DNA from 3 places in the Saccharopolyspora sp. 7B genome. Region 1 is predicted to be linked to each of the others. Evidence: riboswitches for the same ligand, from Rfam matches in the RefSeq annotation. Region 1 holds a riboswitch; each other region holds the start of a gene.

Region 1 (7,483 bases):
GCCGGTAGCTCATCCCGGTCTCCTCCAGGTTCTCCCGGAAGGTGCCGTCGATGAGCCCGACGGTCGGGAAGTTCTGCACCCCGGCGAAGCCGAGTTCCCGCAGCCGCGCCAGGAACGGCCCGGTGAGCAGGAACGGGTCGGTGCCGTTGACCCCGGCGAGCACCGGGGTGCGGTGCACCACCGGCAGCACCTCGCTCGCCATCTCCACCACGATCTCGTTGGCGTTGCCGTAGGCCAGCAGCCCGGCGAGCGAACCGCGCCCCGCCATCCGGTAGCGGCCCGAGTTGTACAGCACGATCAGGTCGATGCCGCCGGATTCCTCGCACTTGGCGGACAGCCCGGTGCCCGCGCCGCCGCCGATGATCGGTTCGCCCCGATCGGCCATGCCCCGGAATCGGCGCACCAGGGTCTCCCGGTCGAACCGCGTCATGCCCGTCCTCCTCGCGCGCGGACCTCGTCGAAGGCGCCGAGCAGCGCTTCGACGAAGCGGTCGTCGTTGATGTCGTGCGGGACGCGCACCAGGCGCCGCTGCTCGGTCTGGTGCACCTCCGCCTCCAGGGTCTCGAACAGGGCCCGGTCGGCGGCCGGGTCGTGGAAGGGCTGCCCCGGGACGTCCAGCAGCGAGACGCCGCCCTCGGGCAGCAGGAACCGCACCGGACCGGTGCAGGCGTTGAGCTTCGCGGCCAGGAACCGGGCGATCTCGCGGCATTCGTCCGCCGTGGTGCGCATCAGCGTGACCTGCGGGTTGTGCTCGTAGAACAACCGGTTCCGGTACCGCTCCGGCACGGTGTCCGGCGCCCCGAAGTTGACCATGTCGAGCGCGCCGCAGGAGCCGACGTAGGGCACGCCGCTGCGCGCGATCGCGTCCAGCCGGGTCTCGCCCGCGCTCATCACTCCCCCGGCGACCAGGTCGCACACCTCGGTGGTGGTGATGTCCAGGACCGCTTCGACGAGCCCGTCGGCGACGAGCTTCTCCATGGCGCGGCCGCCGGTGCCGGTCGCGTGGAACACCAGCGGGTCGTGGTCGGTGGCGAGCCGGTTCGCGGCCTCGGTGACGCAGGGCGTGGTCACCCCGAACATCGTCAGCGCCACCGCGGGCAGCTGCTCCACGGCCGGCACGGTGTTGCGCACGGCCCCGGCCAGCGCGTGCGCGGCGTTGCCGAGCACCTGGCGGGAGATCCGGTTGAGCCCGGCGACGTCGGTGACCGCCGGGAACATCGCGATGTCCGACGCGTCCACGTAGGACGAGATGTCACCGGAGGCCACCGTCGAGACCACCAGCTTCGGCACCCCCACCGGCAGCGCCCGCAGCGCCGGGGTGATCAGCGCGGTACCGCCGGAACCGCCCAGGCCCAGCACCCCGCCCACACCGCGTCGCGCGCCGAGCCACCGCTCGAACGCCAGCGCCATCGCCACCACGGCCGTGCCGCGATCACCGGTGAACACCGCCGCGGCCCCGCGCGGGTGCGCGGCGGCCACCTCGGCGGCGGACACGTCGGGGGCATCGGCGGACTCCGCGCCGGACGTGCCCACGTCGACGGTGATCACTTCCACGCCCGCGTCGGCGACGAGCCCGGCGACGTAGCGCAGCTCCGCGGCCTTCGTGTCGAACGTGCCCACCACGTAAGCCCGGCCCATCGCACCGCCCCTGCTCCCGGAATCAGCCCGCGAGAACCCTACTGCCGATCCGGCCCCGGCACAGCCCGTTGATCACGGTTCACCGGCCGGGTCCGCCACCGGCGCGGCACGATCCGAGCACCGGGTCCCCGCACGACGACGGCCCCCGGGTGCGCCGGGGGCCGTCGTGGGGGTGCGTCACTTGCTCTTGCCACCGCCGAGGAAGCGGTTCTTCACCTGCTCGATCTTGGCCTTGTTCTTCGGGTCGCTCGCGTACCGCTTGGCCTGGTCGATCGCCTTCTTGCCCTGCGGGCTCTTGGCGAAGTCGGTCACCTTCTTGAACAACGACATAGCAGCTCCCAGTCGGGCCGGTCGATCACGCTGCACCCAGGTTACCGGCGAATCGGACATCCGATCGAGGGTGTGACCGGGCCGATCCGCCGCGTCGCCGGATCAGCCGAGCACCCCGCCGACCTGGGCGTGCCCCTTGAGCAGGTTGCGGGCGATGGTGCGGCGCTGGATCTCGTCGGTGCCCTCGAAGATGCGCAGCAGCCGGATGTCCCGGTACCAGCGCTCGATGGGCAGCTCGCGGGTGTAACCCATGCCGCCGTGGATCTGCAGCATCCGGTCCACGATCTCGTTCGCCCTGGTGCCGCCGTAGAGCTTCGCGATGGACTGCGCGTGCCGGGAGTCGGCGCCCTGGTCGACCTGCCACGCGGCCTGCAGCACCAGCCAGCGCAGCGCCTCGATCTCCACCGCCGAGTCCGCGATCATCCACTGGATGGCCTGCCGGTCGGCGATGGGCGCCCCGAACGTCTGCCGGTTGCGGGCGTAGTCCATCGACATCTCCATCATCCGCTCGCAGCCGCCGAGGGCGCGGGCGGGCAACAGGTAGCGGCCGCGGCCGATCCACTGCATGGCCAGCTTGAAACCGCCGCCGACCTCGCCGAGCACGTTCTCCTCCGGCACCCGGACGCCCTCGAAGACCAGCGCTGCGGGCTGGCGGTCCCACTCGCCCATGATCTCGATGGGCTCCGACTTCCAGCCGGCGTCCCGGTCGGCGAGGAAGCAGGTGACGCCGCCGTCGGCGCCCTTCTCCTTGTCGGTGACGGCGAAGACCATGGTGAAGTCGGCATCGATGCCGCCGGTGATGAACGTCTTCTCCCCGTCGATCACCCACTCCGCGCCGTCCTTGCGGGCCGTGGTGCGGAGGTTCTTGGCGTCCGAACCCGCCCCCGGCTCGGTGATGGCGAAGCAGGACTTGCGCTCGCCCTCGATGGTGGGCACCAGGTAGCGCTGCTTCTGCTCCTCGTTGGCGTGGTAGAGGATGTTGTCCGCGTAGCCGCCGAAGCTGAACGGCACGAAGGTGCGGCCCAGCTCGATCTCGATCAGCGCGGTGAGCACGGCGGAGAGGTTCATGCCGCCGTACTCCTCGGGCGTCTGCACGCCCCAGAACCCGGCGTCGCGCGCCTTCTTGCGCAGTTCGGCCAGCTCCTCGCGGGTGAGGCCGCGTTCGTGGTCGCGCTCGCGGCGCAGCACCTCCGGCTCCAGCGGCATCAGCTCGCGCTGCACGAACGTGCGCACCCAGTCGCGGATGTCGCGTTCGGTCTCGGACAGGGAGAAGTCGACCATCGGTGGCGGGTCCTTTCGGCGAGGTCGGTGTGGCGAGGTCGGGGCTCAGGAGGATTCGGCGATGCGGCTGCGCAGTTCCCGCTTGAGCACCTTGTGGCTGGGACCCAGCGGCAGCTCGTCGACGAACACGACGCGGCGCGGGTACTTGTGGTGCGCGGTCTGCTCCGCGGCCCAGGCGATGATGGCCTTGCCCAGCGCCTCGTCCGGGTCCTCACCGCGTTCGGGCACCACGACCGCGCACACCTCCTCGCCGCGCCCCGGGTCGGGCAGGCCGATCACCGCGCACTGCGCGACGGCGGGGTGCCGGATCAGCAGCTCCTCCACCTCGCGCGGGTAGATGTTGTAGCCGTTGCGGATGATCAGGTCCTTCTTGCGGTCCACGATGGACAGGTAGCCCTCGGCGTCCTTGACGCCCATGTCACCGGTGCGGAACCAGCCGTCGACGAGCGCCGCCGAGGTGGCCTCCGGGTCGTCCAGGTACCCGGCGAACACGTTGTGGCCGCGGACCACGACCTCGCCGGTCTCCCCGGCGGGCAGCAGTTCGATCCGGTCCTCCACGGACGGTTCGGCGATCTCGACGTCGATGCCCCACAGCGCGTGCCCGACGGTGCCTGCGCGCGGCCCGAACGCGGGCTGGTTCACGGTGGCCGTCGGCGAGGTCTCGGACAGCCCGTAGCCCTCGTGGATCGGGGCGCCGAAGCGCCGCTGGAACCGCTCCAGCACCGCCACCGGCAGCGCCGCGCCACCGGACACGCACATCCGCAGCGAGGACAGGTCGTCGTCGTCCCCGGCGGCCTCCAGCATCCGGATGTACATGGTGGGCACGCCGTTGAGCTGGGTGATGCGGTGGTCCCGGATGAGCCGCAGCGCCTCGGCCGGGTCGAACTTGGGTTGCAGCACCAGCGTCGCGCCCGCCCGGAACGTGGTGTTCAGCGAGACGGTCTGCCCGAAGACGTGGAACAGCGGCAGGCAGCCGAGGATCAGGTCCTCGCGGCGGGTGTCGTTGGCGTCGAAGGCGTTCACCGTCGCGTTGAGCACCAGGTTCAGGTGGGTGAGCACCGCGCCCTTCGGCCGGCCGGTGGTGCCGCTGGTGTAGAAGATCACCGCGGGGTCGTCGGGCGCGCGGGTGGCGAAGGAGCGGACCGGTTCGGCCGCGGCCGCCGCCTCGCTCAACGAGTCCGGGGTCTCCGGGCCGGGCACCGACGGGCCGATCGAGACCAGCGGGATGCCGGCGCGGCGCGCCGATTCGGCGGCGAGCGCCAGCTGGCTCGTGTGCCCGACGACGAGCTTCGCGCCGGAGTTGCGCAGCAGGTACGCCGCCTCGTCCGGGACCAGCAGCAGCGGAACCGGCACCACGACCGCGCCCGCGGTGAGCACCGCGTAGTAGGCGCGCACGAAATCGATCACGTTGGGCGCCACGATCGCGACCCGGTCGCCCGGCTCGATCCCGCGAGCGCGCAGCGCGGCCGCGTGCGCCCGGACCTGCTCCCACAGCTCGCCGTAGGTCACCCGCTGCTCGCCCTCGACGACCGCGGGGTGCGCCGGGCGCAGCCGCGCCGGCTCGGCGAGGACCGAGGCGAGCGACAGCGTGGTGTGCGGCTCGACCCGCTCCGGGGACTCGTCGTCGTTGACCATCGTCCACCTCCGTGAGGATGTCGCCGGTGCGGGCGGCACGGTCGTCCGCCGTTGGACACCTGACGACTAACGTCGTTAGTTTTGGACTCTAGGACCACCCCGCGCACCGCGGCAAGAGCCGCGCACCGGACACTGATCGACACGATCCGCAGCGGACGCGGACGGGCACGGCGCCCACCGAGGGGGCGCCGACCGGCAGCGGGCGGCAGGCAGGAGCGCGGCATGGGCAGACCCAAGAGCCCCCAGCTCACCCGCGAACGCATCCGCGAACACGCGCTGGCGATCATCGACGGCCAAGGCCTCGAAGCGCTGTCCATGCGCAGGCTCGCCGACTCCCTCGGCGTCCGCGCCGCCTCGCTCTACAACCACGTGGCCACCAAGGAAGCGCTGCTGCACGACGTCGCCGACGGCGTGATGGGCACCGTCGACACCAGCGGGTTCGACATCGACTGGCCCACCGGCCTCACCCGCTGGGCCCGCTCCTACCGGGCCGCGCTCGCCGCCCACCCCAACCTGGTGCCGTTCATGGCGTCCGGACCGGCCCGCCGGGAGACCTCGCTGCGCCGCGCCGACGCCGTGCACGGCGGGCTGACCAGCGCGGGCTGGCCGCAGCGGTACGCCACGATGATCGGCGCCTCCACCAAGTTCCTGGTGCTCGGTGCGGCGATGGGCTCGTTCGCGGGCGGGTTCGTCGACGACGCCGAGGTCTACGACGAGCGGTTCCCGCACCTGCACGGCGCCCACCTGCTGCGCGAGCACGCCGCCGAGATCGACGACGACAGCTTCGAACTGGCGCTGCGGGCGCTGGTCGACGGCCTCCGCGCCCAGCACGCCCGGCTGTTCCCGCAGCGCTGAACTCCGCGCGCGGCGACGGGATCACGCTCACGTTCGGTTGACTGCGCTGTGTGATCTCCGTAGCGTTCCGGAGCACAACACAACACCGGACTACAACGCCGACGACGTCGTGCGGGAGAGTCTGCGCCCCGCCAGGAGCCCCTGGTCCGTGCAGGATGCGATTCCTGGGTGCAGCGCCGAAGGAGCAATCCTCCCCACCAAACTCTCAGGCCCCGCTACCGCGCGACAGCAGGCGATCACGGAGAAAAGCAGGGACCCGTGTCCCTCGCCCACGGTGCAAGCCGCCCTCGTGCGCGGTGAAACTCTCAGGCCAATGACTCCGGGGAGACCGGCAGCGCACGCCCGCGCCCATCGCCGTCGGAGGACCCCGGATATGGTTTCTGCTGGAAGTGGCCGCAACCGGTCCCCCTCGGACGTGATCGGTGCCCACCAGGAGGAGTTCCGCACCATGACGTCGTCGCCCCCCGCTCCGCGACGGACACCGCTGCACGAGGTCCACGAGTCCCTCGGCGCGCACTTCACCGACTTCGCGGGCTGGCGGATGCCGGTCCGCTACTCGGGGGACACCGCCGAGCACCAGGCGGTGCGGACCGCGGCCGGGTTGTTCGACCTCTCGCACATGGGCGAGATCGAGATCAGCGGCCCGGAGGCGGCCGCGGCGCTGGACCACGCGCTCGTCGCGAACGCGTCCGCGATCACGGTGGGTCGCGCCCGCTACACCATGCTGTGCAACACCGAGGGCGGCGTGCTCGACGACCTCATCGTCTACCGGCTGGACGAGCAGCGGTTCCTGGTGGTCGCCAACGCGGCCAACGCGGCCGTGGTCTCCGCCGAGCTCGCCGAGCGCATCGCCGGGTTCGACGCCGCGCACCGCGACGTCTCCGACGAGTACGCGCTGATCGCCGTGCAGGGACCGGAGTCGGTGTCGATCTTGGCGCCGCTGACCGGCACCGACCTGTCCACCGTGAAGTACTACGCCGGGTATCCCAGCGAGGTCGCCGGGAAGCAGGTGCTGCTGGCGCGCACGGGCTACACCGGCGAGGACGGCTTCGAGCTGTTCACCTCCCCCGCGGACGCGCCCGCGGTGTGGCGCGCGCTGACCGACTCCGGCGCCGAGCGCGGACTGGTCCCGGCGGGGCTGTCCTGCCGCGACACGCTGCGGCTGGAGGCGGGCATGCCGCTGTACGGCAACGAGCTGTCCGCCTCGCTCACCCCGTTCCACGCGAACCTGGGGCGCGTGGTGAAGCTGGACAAGCCCGGTGACTTCATCGGCAAGGCCGCGCTGGCGCAGGTCGCGGCGGCTCCGACGGAGCGCACCCTGGTGGGGCTGCGCACCGACGCGCGCCGCGCGCCCCGGCACGGCTACCCGGTGCTCGCCGACGGCGCCGAGATCGGCGAGATCACCAGCGGCGCCCCGTCCCCGACGCTCGGTCACCCGATCGCGATGGCCTACGTGGACCGCGCGCACAGCGCGCCCGGTACCGCGGTGCAGGTCGACATCCGCGGCAAGTCCATCGACGCCGAAGTCGTGGAACTGCCGTTCTACCGCCGCAAGGCCTGACACACGCCCGCAACGGGCTCTCGAAACCTTGACCGGACCGGGCCGGACCCGTCCGGCGCAGCCCAGATCGAACACCAGGAGGCAATTGCTCATGTCGACACCGGACCTGTTCAACGACCGGCTTGCGGTGGTGGATCCGGAGGTGGCCGCTGCTGTGGGGGCGGAGCTGGGTCGTCAGCAGAA
Region 2 (7,483 bases), on a different contig from region 1:
GCGGCCCACCCCGCGGTGCTGGAGTGCGCGGTCATCGGCGTGCCCGATCCGGAGTGGGGCGAGAACGTGAAGGCCGTCGTGGTGCTCAAACCCGGCACCACCGCCACCGAAGCCGAGATCATCGCCACCGCCCGGCAGCGGCTGCCGTCCTACCAGAAGCCGAAGTCGGTGGACTTCGTCGCGAGCCTGCCCAAGGCCCCGACCGGGAAAGTGATCAAGCGCGAGCTGCGCGCCCCCTACTGGGCGGATCAGGAGCGGACATGACCTCAGCCGTACCCGACGAGGCGGCGCTGGCCGAGCTCGTCGGCACCGAGTTCCCCGGCGGGGAGTTCACCGTGGAGCCGTGGTGGGTGCGGCTGGTCAACGACTGCGCGCTCGCCGATCCGGACGACGGGGCCGGCAGCCCGGTGTTCGCGTTCCTCGCCGCGACCTCGGCGATGGGGGTGAGCTGGGAGCGGTTCTGGGGCTGGTTCGGCGCCCGCGAGTCGGACGGCCCGATGGCCGGGGAGGTGCACACCGTGCTGCACCGCCCGCTGCGGGTCGGCGCCACCTACGCGGTGCGGGGCCGGATCGAGTCGGCACGGCGCAAGCGCGGCGCTCGCACCGGCGTGTTCGACCTGGTCGAGTACCGGCTGGACCTGCACGAACCGGACGGGTCAGCGGCCGCGTCCTGCACCAGCTCGATCCTGTTCCCGCGGCGGCCCCGATGAGCGGCGTGCGGCCAGGGGACGTGCTGCCCGACCACCAGGTCGGCCCGGTCAGCGCGGAGAAGATGAAGACGATGGCCGCCCTGATGCGGGACGCGAACCCGATCCACTTCGACCCGGCCGCGGTGCGCGCCCTCGGGCTCGGCGATCGGGTGGTGAACCAGGGGCCGCTGAACCAGGCGTACGTGGTGTCGATGCTGGCGCGCTGGGCGGGCGGGGCGCACCGGATCCGGGAGCTGCGGTTGCGCCACCTCGGCGCGGTGTTCGCCGGGGACCGGTTGCGCGCGCACGGCACGGTGACCGGCGTGTCCGAACAGGACGGTGTCCTGGTGGCGTGCTGCGCGGTCGGACTCGACGTGCTCGGCGGCGATCCGGTGCTCTCCGGCACCGCGTCCGTCCACATCGGAGGGTGATGGCGGTGGACCAGGTGCAGCGCTTCCAGCTGTCCTACGGGGACTGCGACGCGCTCGGCATCGCGTACTTCGCGATCTACTACCCGTGGATGGAGCGGGCCTACAGCAGCTGGCTGCACGCCCGCGGGCTGCGCTCGGCGGAGCTGGCCGCGCAGCTGGGCACCGGGACGGTCGGGGTGCGCTCGGCGGCCACCTACCTGGCGCCGGTGCGGGTGTTCGACGAACTGGCCTGCGAGGTGGTGCAGGACCGGGTCGGCACCACCTCCTACTCGCTGGGCTTCGAGTTCACCCGGGACGACGAGCTCGTCGTCCACGGCCGGATGACCTTCGCCTGCCACGACCCGGAAGGCGCCAAGGCACCGGTCCCGCCGCGGCTGCGGGAGCTGATCGCGCAGCTGCGCCCCGGCCGGACCGGCCCCGACGAGGGCTGACCTATCCTGGCGGCACTATGCGAGTGCTGGGCGAACAGGAATGGCGGGACCGCGCGAACGCGCACCGGGAGCGGGTGGAGCGCTGGACCGGACCGCACCGGCGCAGGCAGCGCGCCGGGGAGAAGCACCCGGTGATGGACTTCCTGTTCACCTACTACTCGCACCGCCCGTCGCTGCTGGAGCGCTGGCAGCCCGGTTTCGGCGTCGCGCTCGAAGGCGGCGCCGAGTTCCTGGAGCGCCGCGGCTACCGGCGCGTCCCCGAGGGCGTGGCGCTGGACCCGGCGGTGCTCACCGCGAAGCGCCGCGAGTCGGTGCGCTTCGTGCACGGGCTGCTCACCGCGGTGCGCTCCCGCAGCCCGCAGCTGGGCTGCTTCGGGCTGCACGAGTGGGCGATGGTCTACCGCACCTCCCCCGGCGACGTGCGCCACGAGTCCTGGCCGCTGCGGCTCGGGCACGCGGGCACCGACGCGGTCGTCGAGTCGATGCCCATCAAGTGCACCCACCACGACGCCTTCCGGTTCTTCACCCCGCCCGCGCGGCCGTTGAACGCGCTGCAACCGGCCCGCGAGGACCAGGTCGCCCTGGAACAGCCGGGATGCCTCCACGGCAACATGGACCTGTTCAAGTGGGCCTACAAACTGGATCCGCTGGTGCCCGCCGAACTCGTCGCCGACTGCTTCGAACTGGCGGTGGACATCCGCGAGCTGGACATGCGCGCCAGCCCCTACGACCTCGCCGCCCTCGGCTACCCGCCGGTCGCGGTGGAGACGCCCGAGGGCCGCGCCGCCTACGTGCGCGCGCAGCGCGAGTTCGCCGAGCGGGCCGCGCCGCTGCGGGACCGGCTGGTGGAACACTGCGAACGGCTGCTGGCCGTTTCGCAGCCGGTGGGCTGAGCCCGGAACGCGGCAGCGCCGACCAGGCCGGGGAAGGTCGCTCCCCCGCTCCCGGCCGGCGCTGTCGTCGGCTCGGTGACCCGCGCGCGGCGGGTCGCTGCGGCTCAGTCCCGGACGGCCAGGTTCAGCTCGCCGTTGTCGTCGCGCTCGGCGTCGAGCACCTTGTCGCCCAGCAGCGACGCCGCCTGCGGTTCGAGGAAGACCCGGGCACCGGATTCCTCCAACACCTGGTCGTCTCCCTGCGGCTCGCTGGCGATCGACGCCTGCAACTCGGCCTGCCCGGCCTCGTCCGCGACCGGGGCGATGCGCAGCCCCGATCCTTCGGGCGAGTCACCGCCGGCCAACACGACCTTGATGACCTCGGCTGCGCTCTCGCTGATCGTGAGCATTGCTGCACTCCTCTCGGAGGCGATCGGATGGAGTCGCCCACCGTAGTGCATCGGCGGCGGCTCCCGCTCACCCCCGCGCCGCGGTCAGCCCTCGTAGGCCGAAAGCGGAGGGCACGAGCACACCAGGTTCCGGTCCCCGCGTGCCCCGTCGATCCGGCGCACCGCGGGCCACACCTTCGGCGCCCCGGTGCCCATCGGGTAAGCCGCCTCCGCCCGGCTGTAGGGGTGCTCCCACGGCCCGGCCAGCGAGGCCGCCGTGTGCGGAGCGTGCACGAGCGGGTTGTCGTCGGCCGGCCAGTGGCCGCCGGCGACCTTGTCGATCTCGCCCTTGATGGCGATCATCGCGTCGCAGAACCGGTCCAGCTCGGCGAGGTTCTCGCTCTCGGTCGGCTCCACCATCAGCGTGCCCGCCACCGGGAACGACATCGTCGGCGCGTGCAGCCCGTAGTCGGCGAGCCGTTTGGCCACGTCGTCCACGGTGACGCCGGAGGCCTTGGTGAGCGGCCGCAGGTCCAGGATGCACTCGTGGGCGACGAACCCGCCGGAGCCGGTGTAGAGCACCGGGAAGTGCTCGTCGAGCCGCCGCGCCACGTAGTTCGCCGCGGCGACGGCCGTCAGCGTCGCCCGCCGCAGCCCGTCGGAGCCCATCATCCGCACGTAGGCCCAGGAGATCGGCAGGATCGAGGCGCTGCCCCACGGCGCGGCGCTGATCGGCCCGACCCCGGTCTCCGGCCCCGCGGCGGGCTGCAGCGGGTGGTTCGGCAGGAACGGCGCCAGGTGCTCGCGCACCCCGATCGGGCCGACGCCGGGACCGCCACCGCCGTGCGGGATGCAGAACGTCTTGTGCAGGTTCAGGTGCGAGACGTCGGAGCCGAACTCGCCCATCCGCGCCAGGCCGATGAGCGCGTTCAAGTTCGCGCCGTCCACGTAGACCTGGCCGCCCGCCTCGTGCACCAGCCCGCACACCTGTTCCACGGTGTCCTCGTACACGCCGTGCGTGGACGGATAGGTGATCATGATGGCGGCGAGGTCGTCGCGGTGCTGGTCGACGACTTCGCGCAGGTGGTCGAGCTCGATGTTGCCCTGGTCGTCGCAGCGCACCACGACCACGCGCAGCCCGGCCATCACGGCGCTGGCCGCGTTGGTGCCGTGCGCGCTCGCCGGGATCAGGCACACGTCCCGCGCCGCCGCACCACGGCTGTGGTGGTAGGCGCGGATGGCCAGCAGCCCGGCGAACTCGCCCTGGCTGCCCGCGTTCGGCTGCAGGCTCACCGAGTGGTACCCGGTGATCTCGGCCAGCCAGCGCTCCAGGTCGTGCACGATCTCCAGCAGGCCGGTGGCGTCCTGGGCGGGCGCGAACGGGTGGAGCTCGGCGAACTCCGGCCAGGTGATCGGCTCCATCTCCGCGGTCGCGTTGAGCTTCATCGTGCAGGAGCCCAGCGGGATCATGCTGCGGTCCAGCGCCACGTCCGAATCGGACAGGCTGCGCAGGTAGCGCAGCAGCGAGGTCTCCGAGCGGTGCGCGTGGAACACCGGGTGCGTCATGTACTCGGAGGTGCGCAGCAGCGCGGTCGGCAGCGCGTCGTCGGTCTCGGCGTCCAGCTCGTCGATGCCGGCCAGCGAACCCCCGGCGATGCCGAACGCCTCCGCGACCCGCACCAGCGCTTCCCGAGTGGTGGTCTCGTCGCAGCTGACGCCGACGTGGTCGTCGTCGATGTGGCGCAGGTTGATGCCGCCGTCCCGCGCGGCGCGGACCACCTCGGCGGCCCGGCCGGGGACCTCGGCGACGAGGGTGTCGAAGAACTCGGCGTGCACGATGCGCACCCCGCCGCGGCGCAGCCGCTCGGCCAGCACCGCCGCCATCCGGTGCGCCCGCTTCGCGATGGCCCGCAGCCCGGCGGGACCGTGGTACACGCCGTACATGCCCGCCACCACGGCGAGCAGCACCTGGGCGGTGCAGATGTTGCTGGTGGCCTTCTCCCGGCGGATGTGCTGCTCGCGGGTCTGCAGCGCCAGCCGGTAGGCCTGGTTCCCGTCCGCGTCGACGCTCACCCCGACCAGCCGGCCGGGCAGCTGCCGCTCGATGCCCTTGCGCACCGCCATGTAACCGGCGTGCGGGCCGCCGAAGCCCATCGGGACGCCGAAGCGCTGCGTCGTGCCCACCACCACGTCCGCGCCCAGCTCACCGGGAGCGCGCAGCACCGTCAGCGCGAGCAGGTCGGCGCTGACCACCACCATGCCGCCGCGCTCGTGCACCTCGTCGATGACCGCCTGGTGGTCGCGGACCGCCCCGGACGCACCCGGGTAGGCCAGCAGCGCCCCGAAGAACTCGCCGTCCGGCAGCGCCGACGCGCCCGCGGACAGGTCCGCCACCACGACCTCGATGCCCAGCGGTTCCGCCCGCGTGCGCAGCACCGCGAGGGTCTGCGGCAGCACGTCGGCGTCCACCACGAACCGCGGCGACTTGGCCCGGCCCGCGCGGCGCACCAGCGTCATGCCCTCGGCCGCCGCGGTGGCCTCGTCGAGCATCGACGAGTTCGCGACCGGCACGCCGGTCAGGTCGGCCACCATGGTCTGGAAGTTCAGCAGCGCTTCGAGCCTGCCCTGCGAGATCTCCGGCTGGTACGGCGTGTACGCCGTGTACCAGGCGGGGCTCTCCAGCACGTTGCGCCGGATCACCGGCGGCGTGATCGTCGGGTAGTAGCCCAGGCCGATCATCTCGGTGTGCGGGCTGTTCAGCCTGGCCAGGTCGCGCAGCTGCTGGAGCGCCTCGGCTTCGGTGGCCGGTTCCGGCAGCGCCAGCTGCAGGTCCCGCTCGCGGATGCCGTCGGGCACCGCCGACTGCCCCAGCTCCTCCAGCGACCCGACGCCGATCACGTCGAGCATCCGGGCCAGCTCAGCGGGCAGCGGCCCGACATGGCGGTCGGCGAACGGAGTGCCGTGTTCCAGGGCGGCCAGCGGGATACGGTCTTCGGTCGTCATCGCCACACCTCATTCATCGCGACGGACAGGGCGGCAGCACGTGTGCTGCTCTCCCCCTCTGTCACTGTCCGCGACGCGAACGCCTGAGAGCTTCACCCGGTCCGTGGACCGGACTTGCACCGTCGGCGGGGAACCACGTCGGTGGTCCCGCTTTCCAGAGGTATCTCGCCCGTGCGGTCCAGCAGGCCTGAGAGGTTGTCGGGGAGGGTTTGCTCCTTCGGCGCCGCCGCTGACCAGGTCAACGGCGAACTCTCCCGCGCGGGGTCGGCGATGCACAGCAGCTTACCCGATCCGGTGACGGCCGAACGGTGCGATCTTCATCCCGCCCGATCATCCCAGCGGCACGGGGCGTGACATCGACGGGCGGTGACGCGACGGCCACGGCGCACCAGGAAGTCCTGGCCGGATCCGCCGACAGCCCGCGCACGACGAGCGGGACCGGACAGGCCGAACGGTGGCCTATGCACGAGGGGCCGAACAGGCCGAACGGCGCCTACGCACGACGAGCGGGACCGAACAAGCCGAACGGTGGCCCGCGCAGGGTGAGAGCGGCCGATCGGGTCGAGCGGTGGCCCACGCACCTGGCGCCGGCCAGGCCGGACCCGCGCCGGGCGGCTCGACGGCCTCCGCGGGCTAGCGCGCCTCGGCGATCAGCCGATGCGGCGGTCCCGGCGCCGCGACAGCTCGTCGGCGACCGGCTCGTCCGGCTCGGCACCGTCGGCGCGCTCGGCGGGGAACTCGTGGATGGTGCCGGTGATCTCGCGCATCGCGCCGCTGACCGCGATGCCGAACACGCCCTGGCCGCCCTGCAGCAGGTCCACGACCTCTTCGGCGGAGGTGCACTCGTAGACCGTCGTGCCGTCGCTGAACAGCGTGATGCGGGCCAGGTCCTCCACCCCGCGGTGGCGCAGGTGCTCGACCGCGACCCGGATGTTGTGCAACGAGACCCCGGTGTCCAGCAGCCGCTTGACGACCTTGAGCACCAGGATGTCCTTGAACGAGTACAGCCGCTGCGACCCGGAACCGGCGGCGCCGCGGATCGACGGCCCGACCAGCTTGGTGCGCGCCCAGTAGTCCAGCTGCCGGTAGGTGATCCCGGCGATCTGGCACGCCGCGGGGCCGCGGTAGCCGACGAGCTCGTCCGGCAGCGCGGTCTCCGGGAACGGCTTCGACCCCTCCGCGGCGGCATCCTCGCCAGGTGCTCGCTCCACCACGCCTGCCTCCCTCCGCCCGGCCGAAGCCGGCGAACCACCGAACCCGGCTCGTCGCATGATCACCACCCGAGCGCGAGGACGATCATGGAACCGGGGGTTTGACCTTCCCCGACCTGGAAAATCACATCGGGGCGATTCGCGCACTCCGAAGGTAAGCCCGCCCGGTGGGCGGGTCAACGCGACGCGCGGGGACGCCCGCCCACCCCGGGTGTGACGCACGCCCCGCCTTCGCGCACGCACCGCACCCGAAGCCGCACCCGCGCGGGCCCCGACATGCGAAAGGGGCTCCCGGTGCGTGCTGCACCAGGAACCCCTCGCGACGACGCGGGCGGCGGGGGGGGGGGGGCGCCCGCCCGCCGCGATCAGGTGTCCGCGCCGCGGAAGTCCTCCGGCGAGACCGAGTCCAGGAACTCCCGGAACTTCTCGACCTCGTCCTCCTGCTCGTCCGGGATGA
Region 3 (7,483 bases), on a different contig from region 1:
CACCGTGCTGCACGTCGTAGAACCGCGGCAGCAACAACGACACCGTCGACTTGCCCGACCCCGCCGGACCCACCAGCGCCACCGTCTCGCCCGGCTCCACCAGTAGCGATACGTCCCGCAACACCTGCTGGTCCCGGGTGTAGCCGAAACCGACCCCGTCCAGCCGGACCCGCAGCGGCACCTCCGGCAGAGCCACCGCACCCGGCCGGTCCCGCACGTCCGGCCGCGAATCGATCAGGTCCGTGATCCGCTCCATGCCCGCCCGCGTCAACTGGCCCTGCACCAGCACGCTCGCCATCATCCGAGCCGGGCCGCCCAACATCGCCACGTACGCCGCGAACGCCACGAACGTGCCCAGCCCCACCTGGCCGTGCAGCGCCATCCAACCGCCGAGGCCCAACACCCCCACCTGGCCCGCCGCGGGCAGCACCGACAAGCTCGCCTGCGGGAGCGACGTCATCCGCGCCGTGCGCAGCCGCTCCGCGAACAACCGGCGCGCACCCGACTCCAACCGGGCCACCTCGCGGGCCTCCTGGCCGAAGCCCTTCACCACCCGGACTCCGGACACCGTCTCCTCGACGTGCTGGGCGATGTCCGCCGCCCGCTGCTGCGCCGACCACGTCGCCGGGAACAACCGCTTCTTGCTGCGCGCCGACACCGCCGCGATCAACGGCACCACCACCAGCACCACCGACGTCAGCAGCGGCGACAACCACACCATCGCCACCAGCGCGAACGCCATCAGCACCACGGTCCCGGCCGCCAGCGGCACCATCGACAGCAGCGCATTCACCAGCTGCAGATCGCTGATCGCCCGCGACGCCACCTGGCCCGTGCGCAACGCGTCCTGCTTGCCGCCGTCCAAGCGCTGCACCGAGCCGAACACCGCGCGCCGCAGGTCGTGCTGCACGTCCAGCGCCAACCGGCCCGCTGAATAGCGGCGCACGAACGCCGCCCCGAACCGGAACACCCCCAGCCCCGCCAACGCCGCCGCGAACCACCACAACCGATCGGTGCCGCCCGCCACCGCGTCGTCCACCGCCGCCTTCGTGATCAGCGGGACCAGCGCCTCCAAGCCCACCGCCGCCACCGACGCGCCCAACGCCAGCAGCATCGCGACCGGGTGCCGCCGGCAGGCGGCGAACAATCGGCGGATCCAACCAGGACGGGAACATTCGCTGCCGGAGTCGCTCACCAGGCCAGGTTAGGTGCCGGGGACGACGGGGATCCGGGGGCGCGGCGGCGGCGCACCGGCGCTCACCTGAGCGAGGAAGGGAACCTTCCGGTCATCGGTGTGAGGAAGGGAACCTTCCTGTCACGGGTGCGAGGAAGGGAACCTTTCGATCACGGGCGGGATGAGGGGAACCTTCCTGTCACGGGTGCGAGGAAGGGAACCTTTCGATCACAGGCGCGATGAAGGGAACCTTCCTGCCACCGCCCCGCACGAAAGAGGGGACCTCCCCACTCGAGCAGGAAGATCCCCTCCGATCGAACAGCGCCACCTCAGGTGATGTCGCGCCGCCCGCTGAAGTACCAGCCGCCGAGGACGAACAGCGCCGCGTACCCGGCGAAGGTCAGCATGCTCAGCCACCACGGATGCCCGTAGGACCCGCCGAAGACGAAGTGCAGCACCTCGAACAGCCCTTGCGGCACGTACTGCTCGTCGGGCCCGGCGGTGGCGCTGATGAAGATCGGCACGGCGAGGTTGCCGACGATCCCGCTGCCCGCGGCCCCCGGCAGGTAGGCGCTCACCCCGGACGCGTCGGAGCCGACGAGGAACAGGTCGACGATGAACTCGAACACGAACTTGTAGACCAGCAGCACGATGATCACGATCACCGGGTTGGCGACGAGGGCGCCGAACCCGACGCCGAGCAGCGTCCACAACACCATCGCGAGGAGCCCGGCGGCGCACACGATGAGCCAGTCCGGACCTTCGCCGAACCCGTCGAGCCCGGCGCCCGCGATCGCGCCGAGGCTCGCCGACAGCACGTTGACCAGCCCGTACAGCAGGCCGAGATTGGTGTAGGCGATGAGCTTCGCCCCGAGCACCGCCCCGCGCGGGTTGCCGGTGAGGTACGTGGTGGTGATGCTCTTGTTCCGGTACTCCCCGGCGAACGCCAGCGCCCCCACCAGGCCGGCGAAGATCGTGCTGAAGTTCGTCGACATCGACATGGTGAGCAGGCCCAGCGGCAGCGGCCGCCCGATCTCCTGCTCGATCGAGGACATGTAGCCGAACCCGGTGCCCATCCAGCTGGCGCCGAAGCTCAGCAGCGCCACGGGGATGAGCAGTGCCCACCACAGGTTGGTGGTGAAGAGCTTCCGGAACTCGGACTTGACCAGGCCGTCCATCAGGCGCCACCTCCGAATCCGCCGTGCTGCTGGTACGGGTTGGGGCCGCCGGGCGGTGCCCAGCCACCGGTGCCGGGTGGCGGACCGCCGGGCGGGTGCTGGTTGCCGACGTACTGGCCGCTGGTGAGCTGGAAGAACAGCCGTTCGAGGTCGACCTGCTCCTCCTGGATCCCGTAGACGGCGACCCCGGCCTGCAGGGCCAGTTCGGCCACCGACCGGGAGTCGGAGCCGGTGACGGCGATCCGCCCGTCGGGCAGCGGTTCGACCGCCAGCCCGGCCGCCTGCAGCGCGTTCACCAGCGCCTGCGGATCACCGGCCTGCACGAGCACCCGGTTGCGCTGCTGCGCTCGCAGCTGGTCCAGGTCGCCGTTGTAGACGCACTCGCCGCGGCTCACGATCACCACGTGGTCGACGGTGTGCTCCATCTCGCGCAGCAGGTGGCTGGAGACGAGCACGGTGCGCCCGGACGCGGCGAACGACTTCAGGAAGCCGCGCAGCCACGCGATGCCCTCCGGGTCGAGCCCGTTGGCGGGTTCGTCCAAGATCAGCACCTGCGGATCGCCGAGCAGCGCCGTGGCCAGCGCCAGCCGTTGCCGCATGCCCAGCGAGAACCCGCCCGCGGCCCGGTTCGCGGCGCCGGTCAGCCCGACGAGGTCCAAGGCGTGGTCGACCTGCTGGTCGGGCACGTTCATCGCCGCCGAATAGCAGCGCAGGTGGTTGCGCGCCGTGCGGGACGGGTGGAAGCTCTGCGCCTCCAGCACCGCCCCGACCACGGTGGCGGGGTTGCGCAGCTGCGCGAAGGGCACCCCGTTGACGGTGGCGGTTCCCGACGTCGGGTTCACCAGCCCCAGCACCATGCGCAGCGTCGTCGTCTTGCCGGATCCGTTCGGGCCGAGGAACCCGGTCACCACACCGGGGTGAACGGCGAAGCTGAGGTCGCGGACCGCGCTGACCGGCCCGAAGTTCTTGCTCAGGTTCTGCACCAGGATCCGGCCGCTGCCGTCGTGCACACGCTCCTCCATCGTCGCTCGGCCCCGCCGGGTGCTCGCGAGCGCGGGACGCGGACGATCACGCTCGGGCGCGGGGCCGGTCCCATCCTGCCTGACCGGCCCGCCCCGACAGGGAGGAGTTCGGAAATCAACCGGTCCCGTGCTGCGGCCAGGCGATGGGCCGTTCCGGCCCGGGCCGGCGCGCTGCGGTGGGCCGGCCGTCCTCGGGGCGGGGGGAGCGGTGGTGGCGGACCGGCGCGCTGCTCGGCCAGCGGCCGGTGGGCTGCCGCCCCTCGGCGTCCGGGTCGGGCTCGTCCGCCGGGCCGTGGCGGCCGGTCGGGGCGGCGGGCGCGGTGCGGTCGCCGATGAGGCCGCGGTGCACCATCAGCCACGACTCGCACGGCCAGCTGCGGCTGCGCACCGCGCCGGAGCAGGCGGGGCAGCGGCCGTCGGCATCCGGGTGGTGGGCCTCCAGCAGGGCCCGGAGCCCGCTGGTGAGGCGGTGCAGCTCTGACCTGGCGACCGGTAACAGCTCCTCGGTGCCGCCTTCGATGGCCACCCGCTCCAGCCGGGCCAGCCGGTCCAGGACGGCCTCCCGCATCTTCGCGTCGTCCACGTGCCACTCCCCGCGTCGTACGGTCATCGCGCGCGCTGATCGGGGCGGAGAACGCGGGCCCCGGTGGCGCCCGCGACGAGCACCGCCGCAGATCGCCGCGGCTTGGCGCACTCCCATCGGCAGCTCACCCGGCCGACTGCACCGAACTCACTCGGTCGAGTGGACTTCCGGTTGTGGCGGGGAACCGGGCGTTCGTCACGCTGCGCACGTCGGAAATCAAGCGTTCGTGTCCTACACTGGGACCTGGCGGCCTGCTCCCGGTGACCCCCAGGCCGGTTGAGCGGGCCGCCCTCTAACCCCTTCCGGGGTCTTCTCACCTCCGCGAGTGAAACTCGCCGGTCTCGCCGCGCAGTGGTCTCGGATGGTCTCGCGGTTGCGGATCCGCTCAGACCAGCACCGCGTCCGGGGCCGTGCTCGGCAGCCCGTGCGCCAGCGCCACCGCCTCGCTCACCAGCAGCCCGCCGTGCGCGTTCAAGCCCCTGGCCAGCGCCGCATCCGCCCGGCACGCCGCCCGCCAGCCCTGATCGGCGATCCGCAGCACGTACGGCAACGTCACGTTCGTCAACGCGTACGTCGAGGTGTTCGGCACCGCGCCCGGCATGTTCGCCACGCAGTAGAACACCGAACCGTGCACCCGGAACGTCGGATCCTCGTGCGTCGTCGGCCGCGAATCCTCGAAGCACCCGCCCTGGTCGATCGCCACGTCCACCAGCACGCTGCCCGGCTTCGACCGCGCCACCAGCTCGTTCGACACCAGCTTCGGCGTCTTCGCACCCGGCACCAGCACCGCGCCGATCACCAGGTCCGCCGCCCGCACCGCCGACTCCACCGCGTACGCGTTCGACGTCACCGTGCGGATCGCGCCCCCATGCGCCGCGTCGATCTCCCGCAGCCGGTCCACGTCGGTGTCCAGCACCTGCACCTGGGCGCCCATGCCCGACGCCACCCGCGCCGCGTTCAACCCGGCCACCCCGCCGCCGATCACCACCACCCGCGCAGGCGGTACTCCGGGCACGCCGCCCGGCAGCACACCGCGACCACCCTGCGGGGTCAGCAGCGCCTGCGCGCCGACCTGCGGGGCGAGCCTGCCCGCGACCTCGCTCATCGGCGCCAGCAGCGGCAACTCGCCGCGCGCCGTCTGCACCGTCTCGTAGGCGAGAGCCGTCACCTCGGCGCGCAGCAACTCGTCCGTCAACTCCGCCGACGCCGCCAAGTGCAGGTAGGTGAACAGCACCTGGCCCGCCCGCAGCCGCGGGAACTCCTCGGCCACCGGCTCCTTCACCTTCAGCACCAGCTCGCCCTCGGCCCACGCGTCCGCCGCGGACGGCACGATCGTCGCGCCCGCCGCCGCGTAATCCTCGTCGGGGATCGACGAACCGAGCCCGGCGCCGGCCTCCACGAACACCGCGTGCCCCCGCACGGCCAGCTCGTGCACCCCTGCCGGCCCCCCCGCCACCCGGTACTCGTGGTTCTTCACCTCACGCGGCACTGCGACCTTCACCCGGTCCGCCTCCCGACACCACGACCGAACACCGACCCCAGCATCATCCGCCCGGCGCCCGCACCCCGCCGCGAGGAAGGGAACCTTCCGGTCACCGGTGACAGGAAGGTTCCCTTCCTCGCTGTGATCCGGGCGGCTGGGCGTTGACACCCGCCCACGTCCGTTTATCGTTGCCGGGCACGACCACAACCGCACAGCGCCGCAGAACCCGAGCGGGAGAGACCCTGCGCAACGCAGGGCGCCGAAGGAGCAAACCCTCCCCGCAAAACTCTCAGGCACCCATGACCGCTCGGGCGAGGCCACTCTGGAAAGCGCGCGCCCCGGCGCCGCACCCACGGTGCAAGCCGCGAACCACCGCGGCGAAGCTCTCAGGTCCCGAAACAGAGGGGGAGGCCCGCGAACCCAGGGCACACCCGTGCCCGCGATGGTGAGGAGCCTCCATGTCCCTGCCCGAACGGCTGCGCTACACCGAAGAGCACGAGTGGATCGAGGACCGCGGCGACCTGGTGCGCATCGGCATCACCCCGTACGCGGCCCAAGCGCTCGGCGACATCGTCTACGTGCAGCTGCCCGAGGTGGGCGAGCGGATCGAATCCGGCGCCTCCTGCGGTGAGCTGGAATCGACCAAGTCCGTCAGCGACCTGTTCGCGCCCGTGACCGGCGAGGTCGTCGCCGTCAACGCGGCCGCCGCCGACGACCCCGCGGTGATCGGCTCTGATCCGTTCGGCGAGGGCTGGCTGCTCGAAGTGCGTGCCGAGCAGACCGGTGCTGTGCTCACGGCCCAGGAGTACGCCCAGTTCACCGGTGGTGAGTAGGCCGGGGCTGAGGGGGGCGGAGCTGTGACGATCAGCGTCTTCGACCTCTTCTCGGTGGGCATCGGCCCGTCGAGTTCGCACACCGTCGGCCCGATGCGGGCGGCGCGGATGTTCACCGCGCGGCTGCAGGACGACGGTCTGCTCGGTCAGGTCGACAAGGTGAAGGCCGAGCTGTTCGGTTCGCTCGGCGCGACGGGGCACGGCCACGGCAGCCCCAAGGCGGTGCTGCTCGGCCTGGAAGGGCACGACCCGGAGACGGTCGACCCGGCCGCCGTCGCACAACGGGTGGAGACGATCCGCGCCGACGGCAGGTTGTTGCTGGCGGGGGAGCGCGACATCCGGTTCTCGGTGGACCGCGACCTGGTGATGCACCGGCGCAGGTCGCTGCCGCTGCACCCCAACGGGATGCGGTTCGCGGCGTTCGGCGCAGGTGGGGAACTGCGGTCCGCGGTGTACTACTCCGTCGGCGGCGGATTCGTCGTCGACGACGAGGCCACCGGCACCGACCGGATCAAGCCGGACGAGACGCCGGTGCGCCACCCGTTCCGCACCGGCGACGAACTGCTCGCCCGGGTCGCCGAATCCGGCTCCCGGATCAGCGACGTCATGTTCGACAACGAGCTGTCCTGGCGCTCCGCCGAGGACGTCCGCGCCCGGCTGCTGCACATCTGGTCCGTGATGCAGGAGTGCGTCGACAACGGGTGCCGCAACGACGGGGAACTTCCCGGCGGGCTGCGGGTGAAGCGGCGCGCCGCCGCGCTGCGGGCGAACCTCGGCGAGCAGGACGACGCCATGGAATGGCTCACCCTGTTCGCGCTCGCGGTCAACGAGGAGAACGCGGCAGGCGGACGGGTCGTCACCGCGCCCACCAACGGTGCCGCCGGCATCGTTCCCGCGGTGCTGCACTACTACGTGCGCTTCGTGCCGGGGGCGAACGAGCAGGGCGTCATCCGGTTCCTGCTCGCCGCCGGTGCCATCGGGGTGCTGTTCAAGGAGAACGCGTCGATCTCCGGTGCCGAGGTCGGCTGCCAGGGCGAAGTCGGTTCGGCCTGCTCGATGGCGGCCGCCGGGCTCGCCGAGGCGATGGGCGCGACGCCGTGGCAGGTGGAGAACGCCGCCGAGATCGCGATGGAGCACAACCTCGGCCTCACCTGCGACCCCATCGGCGGGCTGGTGCAGATCCCGTGCATCGAGCGCAACGCCGTCGCCG

The links. Region 1 has a riboswitch for glycine ahead of gcvT (glycine cleavage system aminomethyltransferase GcvT). Riboswitches for the same ligand answer to the same signal wherever they lie in the genome.
Region 2: it holds a riboswitch for glycine, as region 1 does, so the genes downstream of both, gcvP (aminomethyl-transferring glycine dehydrogenase) here and gcvT (glycine cleavage system aminomethyltransferase GcvT) in region 1, are expected to answer to the same signal.
Region 3: it holds a riboswitch for glycine, as region 1 does, so the genes downstream of both, gcvH (glycine cleavage system protein GcvH) here and gcvT (glycine cleavage system aminomethyltransferase GcvT) in region 1, are expected to answer to the same signal.

The regions. Positions count from the first base shown of each region.
Region 1 covers NZ_JAIUKC010000132.1:25,275-32,757, forward strand. Annotated here, with positions in the region: gene LCD33_RS20515 (phosphoenolpyruvate hydrolase family protein) at 1-430, opposite strand, end outside; gene LCD33_RS20520 (Tm-1-like ATP-binding domain-containing protein) at 427-1,638, opposite strand; gene LCD33_RS20525 (hypothetical protein) at 1,816-1,968, opposite strand; gene LCD33_RS20530 (acyl-CoA dehydrogenase family protein) at 2,071-3,249, opposite strand; gene LCD33_RS20535 (long-chain fatty acid--CoA ligase) at 3,295-4,884, opposite strand; gene LCD33_RS20540 (TetR/AcrR family transcriptional regulator) at 5,107-5,739, shown strand; glycine riboswitch at 5,842-5,970, shown strand; glycine riboswitch at 5,971-6,069, shown strand; gene gcvT (glycine cleavage system aminomethyltransferase GcvT) at 6,188-7,300, shown strand.
Region 2 covers NZ_JAIUKC010000079.1:41,813-49,295, forward strand. Annotated here, with positions in the region: gene LCD33_RS13835 (AMP-binding protein) at 1-264, shown strand, start outside; gene LCD33_RS13840 (hypothetical protein) at 261-710, shown strand; gene LCD33_RS13845 (MaoC family dehydratase) at 716-1,120, shown strand; gene LCD33_RS13850 (thioesterase family protein) at 1,126-1,551, shown strand; gene LCD33_RS13855 (3-methyladenine DNA glycosylase) at 1,569-2,444, shown strand; gene LCD33_RS13860 (HesB/YadR/YfhF-family protein) at 2,549-2,833, opposite strand; gene gcvP (aminomethyl-transferring glycine dehydrogenase) at 2,918-5,815, opposite strand; glycine riboswitch at 5,980-6,082, opposite strand; gene LCD33_RS13870 (MerR family transcriptional regulator) at 6,466-7,086, opposite strand; gene LCD33_RS13875 (bifunctional nuclease family protein) at 7,392-7,483, opposite strand, start outside.
Region 3 covers NZ_JAIUKC010000133.1:17,756-25,238, reverse strand. Annotated here, with positions in the region: gene LCD33_RS20660 (ABC transporter ATP-binding protein) at 1-1,114, opposite strand, end outside; gene LCD33_RS20655 (ABC transporter permease) at 1,504-2,352, opposite strand; gene LCD33_RS20650 (ABC transporter ATP-binding protein) at 2,352-3,362, opposite strand; gene LCD33_RS20645 (hypothetical protein) at 3,490-3,984, opposite strand; gene ald (alanine dehydrogenase) at 4,343-5,458, opposite strand; glycine riboswitch at 5,662-5,756, shown strand; gene gcvH (glycine cleavage system protein GcvH) at 5,899-6,273, shown strand; gene LCD33_RS20630 (L-serine ammonia-lyase) at 6,298-7,483, shown strand, end outside.